Regions from separate parts of the Oricola thermophila genome, predicted to be linked through region 1. Evidence: predicted binding sites of a transcription regulator. Region 1 holds the regulator's gene; each other region holds the start of a gene.
What was found. Region 1 encodes LexA, which represses DNA repair genes until DNA is damaged. Its sites were predicted from a motif close to TGTTCNNNNTGTGTTCNG; they were not measured.

Region 2: the regulator LexA is predicted to act here: its motif matches at 1,156-1,173, upstream of ruvC (crossover junction endodeoxyribonuclease RuvC).
Region 3: the regulator LexA is predicted to act here: its motif matches at 1,464-1,481, upstream of uvrA (excinuclease ABC subunit UvrA).
Region 4: the regulator LexA is predicted to act here: its motif matches at 1,724-1,741, upstream of HTY61_RS19730 (ATP-dependent helicase).

What each region holds. Positions count from the first base shown of each region.
Region 1 is NZ_CP054836.1:1,320,567-1,323,645, forward strand. It holds gene HTY61_RS06405 (ComEC/Rec2 family competence protein) at 1-1,368, shown strand, start outside; gene lexA (transcriptional repressor LexA) at 1,362-2,078, opposite strand; gene HTY61_RS06415 (molybdopterin molybdotransferase MoeA) at 2,166-3,079, opposite strand, start outside.
Region 2 is NZ_CP054836.1:3,985,590-3,988,668, reverse strand. It holds gene ruvA (Holliday junction branch migration protein RuvA) at 1-607, opposite strand, end outside; gene ruvC (crossover junction endodeoxyribonuclease RuvC) at 604-1,116, opposite strand; gene HTY61_RS19320 (sulfite exporter TauE/SafE family protein) at 1,244-2,008, shown strand; gene HTY61_RS19315 (YebC/PmpR family DNA-binding transcriptional regulator) at 2,033-2,785, opposite strand; gene HTY61_RS19310 (MBL fold metallo-hydrolase) at 2,949-3,079, shown strand, end outside.
Region 3 is NZ_CP054836.1:1,425,426-1,428,504, reverse strand. It holds gene uvrA (excinuclease ABC subunit UvrA) at 1-1,325, opposite strand, end outside; gene ssb (single-stranded DNA-binding protein) at 1,580-2,074, shown strand; gene HTY61_RS06890 (hypothetical protein) at 2,088-2,498, shown strand; gene HTY61_RS06885 (MarC family protein) at 2,502-3,079, opposite strand, start outside.
Region 4 is NZ_CP054836.1:326,310-329,388, reverse strand. It holds gene HTY61_RS01480 (acyl-CoA synthetase) at 1-1,627, opposite strand, end outside; gene HTY61_RS19730 (ATP-dependent helicase) at 1,776-3,079, shown strand, end outside.

The sequences.
Region 1 (3,079 bases):
ATGGCCGGTCTGAGGCTGGGATTTGCTTTCTTTCCGGGGTGGGCCGCGCGCCATCCGGTCAAGAAATATGCCGCAGCAGGGGCACTAGGGGCCACGGGTTTCTATCTTTTTCTGGCCGGTGCGGGCGTCGCAACGCAGAGATCGTTCATCATGCTGGCGGTCATGCTTCTGGCACTCACCTTTGACCGAAGCGCTGTTACGATGCGCAATCTGGCATTGGCCGCGATCGCAGTAATCGCATTTGCGCCGCATGAAGTGGCTGGTCCGGGCTTCCAGATGTCATTTGCCGCAACGGCTGCCCTGATCGCGGTATACGCAGCATGGCAGGATGCACACCGTCGCCGTACCGCAGCGGCACGGAATGGTTCAGTATCCGGGCCTGTCCCTGGCTGGCTGAAAACCGCATCAGGGTACTTGCTGGGCATCGCCGTGACCTCCCTGGTCGCGGGGTTTGCGACCGGAATATTCGCGGCCTACCACTTTGGCCGGATCGCCCCGTACGGTCTGCTCGGGAACTTGCTCGCAATGCCTGTCGTAACGATGGTGATCATGCCGTCGGCGGTGGCCGCGATTGTCGCCATGCCGTTCGCCCTGCACGTCCTTCCGTTGAAAGTGATGGCATGGGCCGTCGGGCTGGTGATCGAGATTGCCGAATGGGTCGCTGACCTGTCGCCGACGGTACCGTTGGGGCAGATGCCGGAAACCGCTTTGGCGAGTTTCGTGGTAGCGCTGGTAATCCTGTGCCTACCTTCGACCTGGCTGCGTTTGTTTTCGCTTCCTCTTTTTATCGCCGGGGCGCTGATCTGGAGGTCCGACACCATTCCGATGGCGGTCATTTCGGAAGATGCGCGGCAGTTCGCCATCCTCGAAGCGAGCCAAAACGGGACACGGATACATGTGAACAGGCACAGGCCGAATGCCTTCATCCTTGACCAGTGGGCCGATGCCTATCGCGGAACGGAAGTGGTTCGGCCAAACGGGTCCGAGCGCCTGTCATGCGAGGGGGAACGATGTATCGCCAAATTAGTAACGCCGGACGGCGAAGCAAGAATTGCCTATGTCTCCGCTCCAGCGGATCGAATGCGGCCAACGGGTGTCCTGTCCCTGCGTCGACTCTGTGCCGAAAACGACCTTGTCATCCTCGCCGCGGCCCCGTCGCCGCAGGAATGCCTTGACGGAACGCCGGTACTGACAGCGCAAATGCTGGCGCTCAAGGGAGCGGCCGAGATACGCATGAACCGAAGGGGCCGCCAACTAACGATCCGTCATGCGTTGCCCGGTCCGGTGCGTCCCTGGCTCGAACATCGCAAATACTCCCGTGCGGCTCGCAATCTCGGCGAATGGAAACCGCGCAGGTCCGATCAATAGCGGCGGATCAGTCCGACCAGCTTGCCCTGAACACGAACACGGTCCGGACCGAAAATGCGGGTCTCGTATGCGGGGTTTGCGGCTTCCAGCGCGATCGACGCTCCCTTGCGCCGGAAGCGCTTCAACGTCGCTTCCTCGTCATCGACGAGCGCGACGACGATGTCCCCGACATTGGCGCTGTCACCCTTCCTGATGATGGCCGTATCGCCGCTGAAAATGCCGGCCTCGATCATCGAATCGCCTTCGACCTCAAGCGCGTAGTGCTCCCCGGAGCCAAGCATGTCCGGCGGAAGCGATATCGTTCTTGTCTGGTGTTCGATGGCGGAAATCGGCACGCCCGCGGCAATCTTTCCCATCACAGGCACTGGGATCACGCCCCCGTCATTGTCGGCGACGGGTGCGGCCGACTTTGCTGCCGGCACGGGCTGCGGTTTGCCGAGGCTGCCCTCGATCACGCTCGGAGAGAAGCCACGTCTCACATTCGACGGCGTCAGGCTGTCCGGCAGCCGAACAATTTCCAGGGCTCGTGCACGGTTCGGAAGGCGGCGGATAAACCCCCGTTCCTCTAGTGCCGTAATCAAGCGATGAATTCCGGACTTGGACGCCAGATCCAGCGCTTCCTTCATCTCGTCGAATGACGGCGGCACGCCGGATTCCTTCAGACGCTCATTGATGAACATCAGAAGTTCGAGTTGCTTGCGTGTCAACATCGGCGCGGCCCTCGGGAATCAAATGGAAACAAACACGGAACAGTCTATATCTGTTCCATTTGTGTTCCGCAAGCGTTTAACAATTGGCTAAATTGTACCGGGCTTGATGACGAGTACTTCCACCGGATCGCCGACATTTGCCGCCGGCGCGCGGGGTGGGCGAACCAGAAGCACATTGGAACGCGCAAATGCGCTGATCATGGATGAATCCTGAACGTCGAATGCCCTGGCCTTAAGATTTCCGTCCGCATCGCGGCGCGCGATGCCCCGCATATAATCTTCCCGCCCATCGTTTGCCCGAAGCGGCGTTTCCAGTAGCGCCGTGGCACGGACCTCACTCGCCGGACGCCCGGCGAGTCGCTCGACCAAGGGCTTGAGAAACAGGAGGCCGCAAACCAGTGCGGACACGGGATTGCCGGGTAGCCCGAGAACGCGCATTGCCTCGTACCGGCCATGCATCAGCGGCTTTCCGGGGCGCATGGCGATCTTCCAGAAGTCCAGCTTCATCCCTCGATCGACGAATACCTTCCTGACAAGGTCGTGATCGCCCACCGATGCGCCGCCCAGGGTAACCAGTATATCGCAGCCGCATTCCGCGGCACGGTCAAGAGCGTTGCCAAGTTCAACCTCGCGGTCAGACACAATGCCGAGATCGATCACCTCGGCGCCCGACTCCGATGCGACCGCCCCGATTCCATAGGAATTGGAAGCGATGATCTGGCCCGGGCCGGGTTCGGAACCGGGAGGCAGCAACTCGTCACCGGTCGCGACAACGGCGACGCGCGGTTTGCGAACGACCGAAAGGGCAGGGTGATTGGATGCGGCAGCAAGGCAGAGCGCACCAGGGTCAAGCAGTGTACCGGCCTTGAGAACCGTCTGCCCGGCAACGAAATCCAGTCCGGCATCCCGGATATTGCGTCCCCTTGGCTCCGGTCGGTTCACGAGAATGCGCTGATTGTCCAAGACGGTAACGTTTTCCTGGACTATTACCGTATCGGCGC
Region 2 (3,079 bases), 1.3 Mb from region 1:
CCAGTTCCTTCAGCCCAAGCCGTATCAGCTTCGCGCTGTCGGCACCCTCGCCGGCTTCCTTCAGCGCCACTGCCACCGCGTTCGCCGCCTGGTCGCGGGAATAGCCGAGATTGGTCAGTGCCGAGACCGCATCGGAAACCGGCGCGGAGGCCACGCCCTCGCCCAGTTCCTGCTTCAACCCGATCGTGCCCGAGGCTTCGCCCGCGAAGGCCGGTGCCTTGTTCTTCAGTTCGGTTACGATGCGCTGCGCCACCTTCGGCCCGATGCCCGGCGCGCGCGCCACCATCGCCTTGTCCTGCAGCGCGATTGCGTTGGCCAGGTCGGATGCCGACAGCGTGGACAGCACGGCCAGCGCCACCTTGGCGCCGACTCCCTGAACGCTCTGCAGCAGCCGGAACCATTCGCGTTCGAGATGGGTCGAGAATCCGTAAAGCCGGATCATGTCCTCGCGTACATAGGTCTCGATATGCAGCACCGCGGCCTCGCCCTCGTTGAGACTCGCCAGCGTGCGCGCTGGGCAGAAGGCCACGTAGCCGACGCCGTGCACGTCTATGATCGCGTGATCCTCGCCGATCTCGTCGACGGTGCCTTTCAGCTTTCCGATCATGCTGTTGCAAGCCTCGCCTGGTGGGCCGCGCTCGTGCGGTGATGCGCGTGGCAGATGGCGATGGCCAGCGCGTCCGCCGCGTCGTCGGTATCGAACGTCGCCTTCGGCATCAGCACCTTCACCATCATGTGGATCTGCTTCTTGTCGCCGTGCCCGACGCCGATCACCGTCTTCTTGACCGCGTTCGGCGCGTATTCCGCCACCGGCAGGCCGGCGCGCGCCGGCACCAGCATGGCGATACCGCGTGCCTGGCCGAGCTTCAGCGTCGCCGTCGCATCCTTGTTGACGAAGGTCTGCTCGACGGCCGCCTCGTGCGGCATGTGCTCGTGCAATATCTCGGCAAGCCCGTCATGCAGCTGGCACAGCCGCGATGCTAGGTCCGCCTTGATGTCCGAGCGGACCGTACCCGAGCCGACGAAACGCAGGCTGTTGCCGAGGCTCTCGACAATGCCCCATCCCGTCCGGCGCAATCCCGGGTCGATCCCGATTATCCGAATCGCCTGTCCCATCTGGCCTCCGTCTTCAGGTTAGCCTGTCGCATGAAGGATGTGAACAAAAAGAAAACAAAAGTCACATCTTGCCCATGCCGGGCGGTTATGCGATGCAGCCGCTTTTCAACTCTTCCGGGTACCATCCGTGACAATTCTGGGCATCCCCGTCGACGCGGCTCTCCTCGTCCTGCTGTTCGCGATTGCCGTTGCCGGCATCGTGCGCGGCTTTTCCGGCTTCGGCACCGGCATGATCATAGGCCCGGTGGGCGCGATGACCTTCGGCCCGCAGGCGGCCATCGTCATCCTGCTGGTCATCGATTCCCTGCCGATGCTGCCGCTCATCCTCAGCGCCCTGAAGAAAGTCTCGCTGCGCGAACTGCTGCCGGTTGCCGCCGGCTACGGGCTGATCCTGCCGCTCGGCATCTGGTTCCTCAAGACCGGCGACACAGTGACGCTGCGCTGGTTCATGTCCTTGGTCATCCTCGTCGCCGCAGCGATACTGTGGTCGGGCTGGGTCTATCGCGGACCGCGCAACCTGGCCGTGCGCATTGGCGTCGGGGGCATTTCCGGCTTTCTCGGCGGCGCAGCCGGGGTCTCCGGCCCGCCGGTCATCCTCTACTGGATGGCGCTGTCGACGGGCGCCGGGCTGGTGCGGGCGAACCTGCTCGTCTACTTCGCGCTGGCGCAGGTGCTGTCCGGCACGGGCCTCGTTGTCGCGGGCATCGTCAACCGCGAGTCCCTGATGCTCGGCCTGGTCTGCGCGCCGCTCTACCTCGTCGCCCTGCTGGTCGGCGCGCGCCTGTTCGGCCTCGCCAGCGAATCGACCTACAAGCGCGTCGCCCTGTTGATCGTCATTGCCGCCGCGATCATGACGCTTCCCGTGCTCGACGGGCTGCGCGGTCAGGCCTGACTGCCGCGGCGCCAAAGCCGGGGATCAGGCGGAAAGCTTCGCCATCACCTCCTCGGGGATGTCCTCGTTGGAATAGACGTTCTGCACGTCGTCGTCATCGTCGAGGGCTTCCAGAAGCTTCATCAGCGTGGCGGCCTTGGCTTCGTCCACGGGCGTGCGGTTCTGCGGCTTCCAGATGATGTTGACGGATTCCGGCTCGCCGAGGGTGGCCTCCAGCGTCTTCGAAACCGTGCCGAGATCCTCGAAGGCGCAAATGATGGTGTGGCCGTCCTCGTCGGTCTCGACGTCATCGGCGCCGGCCTCGATGGCCGCCTCCATGATCGTGTCCGCGTCGCCGGCCTCGGGCTTGTAGACGATCTCGCCGACCCGGTCGAACATGAAGGAGACGGAGCCGGTCTCGCCGAGCGAGCCGCCGTTCTTGGAGAAGCAGGCGCGGATGTTGGACGCCGAGCGGTTGAGGTTGTCGGTCAGCGCCTCGACGATGATGGCGACACCGCCGGGGCCATACCCCTCGTAGCGCATCTCCTTGTAGTCGTCGGCATCGCCGCCCGACCCTTTGTTGATCGCGCGCTGGATGTTGTCCTTCGGCATCGACTGGCCCTTGGCGTTCTGGATGGCCAGCCGCAGGCGCGGGTTCATGTCGGGATCGGTCGTTCCGCCGCCCATTTTCACCGCGACGGTGATTTCCTTGGAAAGGCGCGAGAACAGCTTGGAGCGGGCCGCATCCTGGCGACCCTTGCGATGCATGATGTTCTTGAATTTGGAATGACCGGCCATTCGTTCCTCTGTCGTCCTGCGGATATTTCAAAGTCGCGCGGCTTATATGAGAGATCGCGGGCATCGTCCAGCGGGGCGGGCATGCACGGCGGTTCGAAATCGTGATTCGCCCCGGCGCGATCCTCCGCTACAATCCCTGGCAGGACGAGCGAGGACGACCACCATGCGCTTCCTTCACACCCTGACCGGGCTTGTCGCCATAGCCATTGCGGGCTCCGTCGCACCGGCAGCCGCGCAGGACCGGGAGGAGCCGCCCAGCCAGTGCCGGGCGATTGCCCAGGCCCTGCCCGGCGT
Region 3 (3,079 bases), 100 kb from region 1:
ATCTTGACCGCAAGCGCCTCCGGCTTGAGGCGATGGCCGTTGCAGGCGGCACAGGGAGTGGCCGACATGTAGCGGTCGATCTCCTCGCGCACCCATGAGGAATCGGTTTCCTTCCAGCGGCGCTCCAGATTGGGAATTACACCTTCGAAGGTCTTGGTCGTCTTGTATGAGCGCAATCCGTCGTCATAGACGAAGTCGATCTCCCGCGATCCTGTGCCGTACAGGACGGCATTCCTGGCTTCGTCTGAAACGTCTGACCACTTGTCGGTGATCTTGAACCCGTAGGCCTTGCCGAGTGCGTCGAGTGTCTGGCGGTAATAGGGAGACGAAGACTTTGCCCAGGGCGCTATTGCCTCATGCAATTTCGCGTCGCGTTCGGGCACGACAAGGCCGGGATCGATCTTCTGCTGCACGCCCAGGCCATCGCAGGACGGGCATGCGCCGAAAGGGTTGTTGAAGGAGAAAAGGCGCGGCTCGATTTCCGGTATCGTGAAGCCGGAAACCGGGCAGGCGAACTTTTCCGAGAAAACGATCCGTTCGTGGGTGTCGTTCTTCGACTTGTTGATGGCGTCGGCCCCGGTGTCCTCGGGCGGCAGCGGCTTGTCGGCGAATTCCGCAACGGCGAGCCCGTCGGCAAGTTGCAGGCAGGTCTCAAGGCTGTCGGCAAGACGCGCACCGATGTCGTCCCGGACGACAACACGGTCCACGACTACGTCGATATCGTGCTTGAACTTCTTGTCCAGGGCCGGGACGTCGGCGATCTCGTAGAATTCGCCGTCCACCTTCACGCGCTGGAAGCCCTTCTTCATCAGTTCGGCGAAATCCTTGCGGTACTCGCCTTTTCGCCCCCTGACGATTGGGGCAAGTATGTAGAGGCGCGTTCCCTCGTCGAGTGCCATGATGCGATCGACCATCTGGCTGACTGTCTGGCTCTCGATCGGCAGGCCCGTCGCAGGGGATATCGGCACGCCGACACGCGCGAACAGCAGGCGCAGATAGTCATATATCTCGGTCACTGTGCCGACCGTCGAGCGCGGGTTGCGGGATGTCGTCTTCTGTTCGATGGAAATGGCCGGCGACAGACCGTCGATCTGGTCGACATCCGGTTTCTGCATCATTTCCAGAAACTGGCGAGCATAGGCGGACAGGCTCTCGACGTAGCGGCGCTGCCCCTCGGCATAGATGGTGTCGAAGGCGAGCGATGACTTGCCGGAGCCCGACATGCCGGTCATTACGATCAGCTTGTCGCGCGGTATGTCGAGATCGACATTCTTCAGATTGTGTTCGCGCGCGCCGCGTATGGAAATGAATTTATGCTCGGTCATGGAGGATGTGCCTATCGCGGGTCGGGCCGCACCGCTATTCATTTAAGCATGTCTGCCGGCTTGTCGAGTGACAGCAGGCCAGTCTGCCGACATTTGATGACTCGCCCGCAAAACTTGACAAGGTCATGGCGCAATCAATAGAACATTTCAAGAACGAAAAGACCCTGTGGACAGCGTCGGCCGATATGGAGCCGCGTTGCGCGCTTGTTTAGTGTGGATCGGAATTCAGAAAATCAGGCAGGAGTGTTGGCGTCATGGCTGGCAGCGTGAACAAGGTAATTCTCGTCGGCAATCTGGGCGCCGACCCGGAAGTGCGTCGACTCAATTCGGGCGAACCGGTGGTGAACCTGTCGGTGGCGACGTCGGAAAGCTGGCGGGACAAGAATTCCGGCGAGCGGCGCGAGCGTACGGAATGGCACAGGGTCGTCATTTTCAACGAGAACCTGGCGAAGGTGGCGGAGAACTATCTGAAGAAGGGCTCCAAGGTCTATGTCGAGGGCCAGTTGCAGACGCGCAAGTGGCAGGACCAGAGCGGACAGGACCGATATACCACGGAAATCGTGCTGCAGCGTTTCCGCGGCGACCTGCAGATGCTCGACAGCCGGGGTGAAGGCGAGGGCGGCTACGGCGGTGGCGGTGGTGGCCGGCAGCAGGTGGGCAGCTACGGTGCCGAGCAGGGAGGAGGGCAGCAGCCTGCTTCCGGCGGCAGCGACTTCGTCCGCGACATGGACGACGAAATTCCGTTCTAGGGTGCAGAATGCCATGACGGCGAGGCAGGGATATCGCAGCAATTCATCGGCGCTACCGGTCGTGGTGGTCGCGGTGGCTGCGATCCTGCTTTCGCTTACGCAGGTCTTCGCCGGCGAGGCAGACGTCGTTTCGGTCGATGCGCGCCAGCAGGATGAAGGCACGTGGCAATTCAGCGTGGCGGTCCGACATGCCGATGAGGGCTGGGAACACTATGCCGACAAGTGGATCGTCGTCGGCCCGGACGGTACGGTCTACGGGGAACGAGTTCTCGCCCACCCGCATGTTGACGAGCAGCCATTCACGCGTTCCCAGTCAGGTATCCGCATCCCCGAACATGTGTCGACGGTGGTCGTGAAGGCACATGACAGCGTCCACGAATTCGGCGGCGTCGAGGTGTCCGTAGATCTCGACGCGCTGCGCTAGCGATCAGGTCGCGACAAGCGCCTTGACACCGTCTGCGACGAACTGGACGGCAAGCGCCGACAGGATCACGCCGAGAAGGCGGGTCAGCACCGAGCGCCCTGTCGCACCCAGGAGGACTTCCACGCGCTCGGCCAGCAGGTAGATTCCGTATGTAAGGGCTACGATCCCGAGCAGGATTGCGATCAGGGCCGTACGACCGAGCGCGCTTGAGTATTCGCCAGAGAATTCGCCGGACAGCAGGATTGTTGCCGAAATCGCACCCGGACCGGCCATGAGCGGGATGGCGAGCGGAAATACCGAGACGCTATGAATGTCGTCCTCGGTTATGGCGCGCTGCGCGGTGTTCTCGTGACGCTCCTGCCTGCGTTCGAACACCATCTCGAACGCGATCCAGAAAAGCAGCAGCCCGCCAGCCACCCGAAATGCCGGAAGGGTGATGCCGAACAGCGAAAGGATCAGCGTTCCGGCAATTGCGAAGAGTACGAATATCGCGAATGCGATGACGCTGGCGCGGAGTGCAACCTGTCGGCGTTCTGCCCGGTTCATGCCGGCAGTGACTGCCAGAAACAGCGGAGCCAGCC
Region 4 (3,079 bases), 990 kb from region 1:
TTTCCCGCAGCACGAATTTCTGGATCTTGCCCGTCGATGTCTTCGGCAGTTCAGTGAACACCACGTGGCGCGGGCACTTGAAATGCGCCATCAGCGTGCGGCAATGGGCGATGATCTCCTCCGCCGTCGCCGCCTTCCCCGGCTTCAGCTCGACGAAGGCGCAGGGGCTCTCGCCCCATTTCTCGTCCGGCTTCGCCACCACCGCCGCCGCGGCGACCGCCGGGTGCTTGTAGATCGCGTCCTCCACCTCGATCGAGGAGATGTTCTCGCCGCCGGAGATTATGATGTCCTTCGAGCGGTCCTTGAGCTGGATGTATCCGTCCTCGTGCATCACGCCGAGATCGCCGGAATGGAACCAGCCGCCGGCGAACGCCTGCTCCGTCGCCGACGGGTTCTTCAGGTAGCCCTTCATCACGATGTTGCCGCGGAACATCACCTCGCCCAGCGTCTCGCCGTCGGCGGGCACCCGTTCCATCGTTTCCGGGTCCATCACCGTCACGTCCTCCAGCGCGGCGTAGCGCACGCCCTGGCGCGCCTTCAGCGCCGCCCTTTCCGGGCCCTCCAGCGCGTTCCACTCGCCGTGCCACTCGTTGACCACCGCCGGCCCGTAGGTCTCGGTCAGCCCGTAGAGATGCGTGACCTCGAAACCGGCCTGCGCCATGCCGGCCAGCACGGTTTCCGGCGGCGGCGCGGCCGCGGTGTTGAACGTCACCGTCTGCGGGAAGTCGCGCTTCTCCGCCTCGGCCGCGTTCAGCAGCATCGACATCACCACCGGCGCGCCGCACAGATGCGTCACCCCGTGCTCGGCGATGGCGTCGTACATCGCCTTCGCCCGCACCCAGCGCAGGCACACATGCGTGCCCGCCTGCACGGAAAGCGTCCACGGAAAGCACCAGCCGTTGCAGTGGAACATCGGCAGCGTCCAGAGGTAGACCGGGTGCCGGCCCATGCCGCTCGCGATCACGTTGGCATAGCCCATCAGCGCCGCGCCGCGATGGTGGTAGACCACGCCCTTCGGGTTGCCGGTCGTCCCCGAGGTGTAGTTCAGCGAGATCGCGTCCCACTCGTCGTCCGGCATCGCCCATTCGAAGTCCGGGTCGCCGCCGGCGATGAAGTCCTCGTATTCGAGCGATCCGATCGGCTCCCCCTTCGGGAAGGGCGCGTCGTCGGGATAGTCCGGGTCGTCGTAGTTTATGACCAGCGGATTGCGCTCCGCCCGCTTCAGCGCGGAGGCCATGACGGCGGAGAATTCCCGGTCGACGATCACCGCCCTCGCCTCGCCGTGGTCGAGCTGGAAGGCGATCACCTCGGCGTCGAGCCGCGTGTTGATCGACAGCAGCACCGCGCCGGCCATCGGCACGCCGTGATGGGCCTCCAGCATGGCCGGCGTGTTGGACAGCATCACGGCCACCGTGTCGCCGCGCCCGATACCCGCCTTCCGCAGGGCCGAGGCCAGCCTTCGCGAGCGGGCGTAAAAGTCCGCGTAGCTGCGCCTGAGCGTCCCGTGGATGATGGCGACATGATCCGGAAACACCGCCGCCGCGCGCTCGAGATGTTTCAGCGGCGTAAGCGGCTGGTAGTTGGCGGCGTTGCGGTCGAGCCCCTCGCCGAAAATCGTGCCTTCCATCGTCTCCTCCCCTGGACGGCCTTGTCGCCTGCCGATCTTGGGCCATGCGGCGCCCGCTGTCACCAGCATCCTTCGTTCCGGTGGAACCGGCCTTGCCATTCGCGTTTCGTTCTGGTCTTTCCCGCCCGAATCACTACATTGCCCTTCAATGAGCGATCCATTCGACGACATCCCCTTCGGCGACGACGAGCCGCCGCGCCCGGAACCGGCGCAAGGCTCCATCGCCGCGCGCGCCATGGCCGCCCGCCGGCAGCAAGCCCCGTCCTATCTGGAGGGCCTGAATCCCGAGCAGCGCCGCGCGGTGGAGACCACCGAGGGCCCGGTTCTCGTCCTGGCGGGCGCCGGCACCGGCAAGACGCGGGTCCTGACCACCCGCATCGCCCACATATTGTCGCTCGGCCTCGCCTTCCCCTCGCAGATCCTCGCCGTCACCTTCACCAACAAGGCCGCGCGCGAGATGAAGGAGCGCATCGGCGTCCTCGTCGGCGAGGCGATCGAGGGCATGCCCTGGCTCGGCACCTTCCACTCCATCGGCGTGAAGATCCTGCGCCGGCACGCCGAGCTTGCCGGCCTGCGCTCCGATTTCACCATTCTCGACACCGACGACCAGGTCCGCCTCGTCAAGCAGGTGATCCAGGCCGAGGGCCTCGACGACAAGCGCTGGACGCCGCGCTCCTTCGCCCACATGATCGACGGCTGGAAGAACAAGGGCTGGGGCCCGCGCGACATCCCGGAGGGCGACGCCCGCGCCTTCGGCGAGGGCAGGGGCCGCGAGCTGTTCGCCGCCTACCAGGACCGCCTGAAGACGCTCAACGCCTGCGATTTCGGCGACCTGCTCTGCCACCCCATCCGCCTGCTGCGCGACAACCCGGACGTGCTGGCCGAGTATCACCGCAAGTTCCGCTACATCCTGGTCGACGAGTACCAGGACACCAACACCGCGCAATACATGTGGCTGCGCCTGCTGGCGCAAAGGCCGGCATCGAAGGATGCCGGGCTTGCCGAGGCCCCGGCGCCCTATGTCTCGGGCTCCGCCTCCCCCGCCGAAGGCGGAGCGCGCGACCGCGCGCCGGACGACTTTTCGTCCGCCCCCGCGGAGGCCGGTTCGCGCAGCGAACGCCCGGCCGTAAGCGCAAACCGGGCCGCCGAAGGCGGAGGGCCGGCGCCGCAAGGCGCGGAACGGCCCGTGAGCGTGAATATCTGTTGTGTCGGCGACGACGACCAGTCGATCTACGGCTGGCGCGGCGCGGAGGTGGACAACATCCTGCGCTTCGAGAAGGACTTTCCCGGCGCCACGGTGATCCGGCTGGAGCGCAACTACCGCTCCACGCAGCACATTCTCGGCGCCGCCTCCCACCTGATCGCCCACAACGAGGGCCGGCTCGGCAAGACGCTGTTCACCGAGGCCGCCGACCCCGACCACGCCAAGGTGCAGGTCCACGCCGCCTGGGA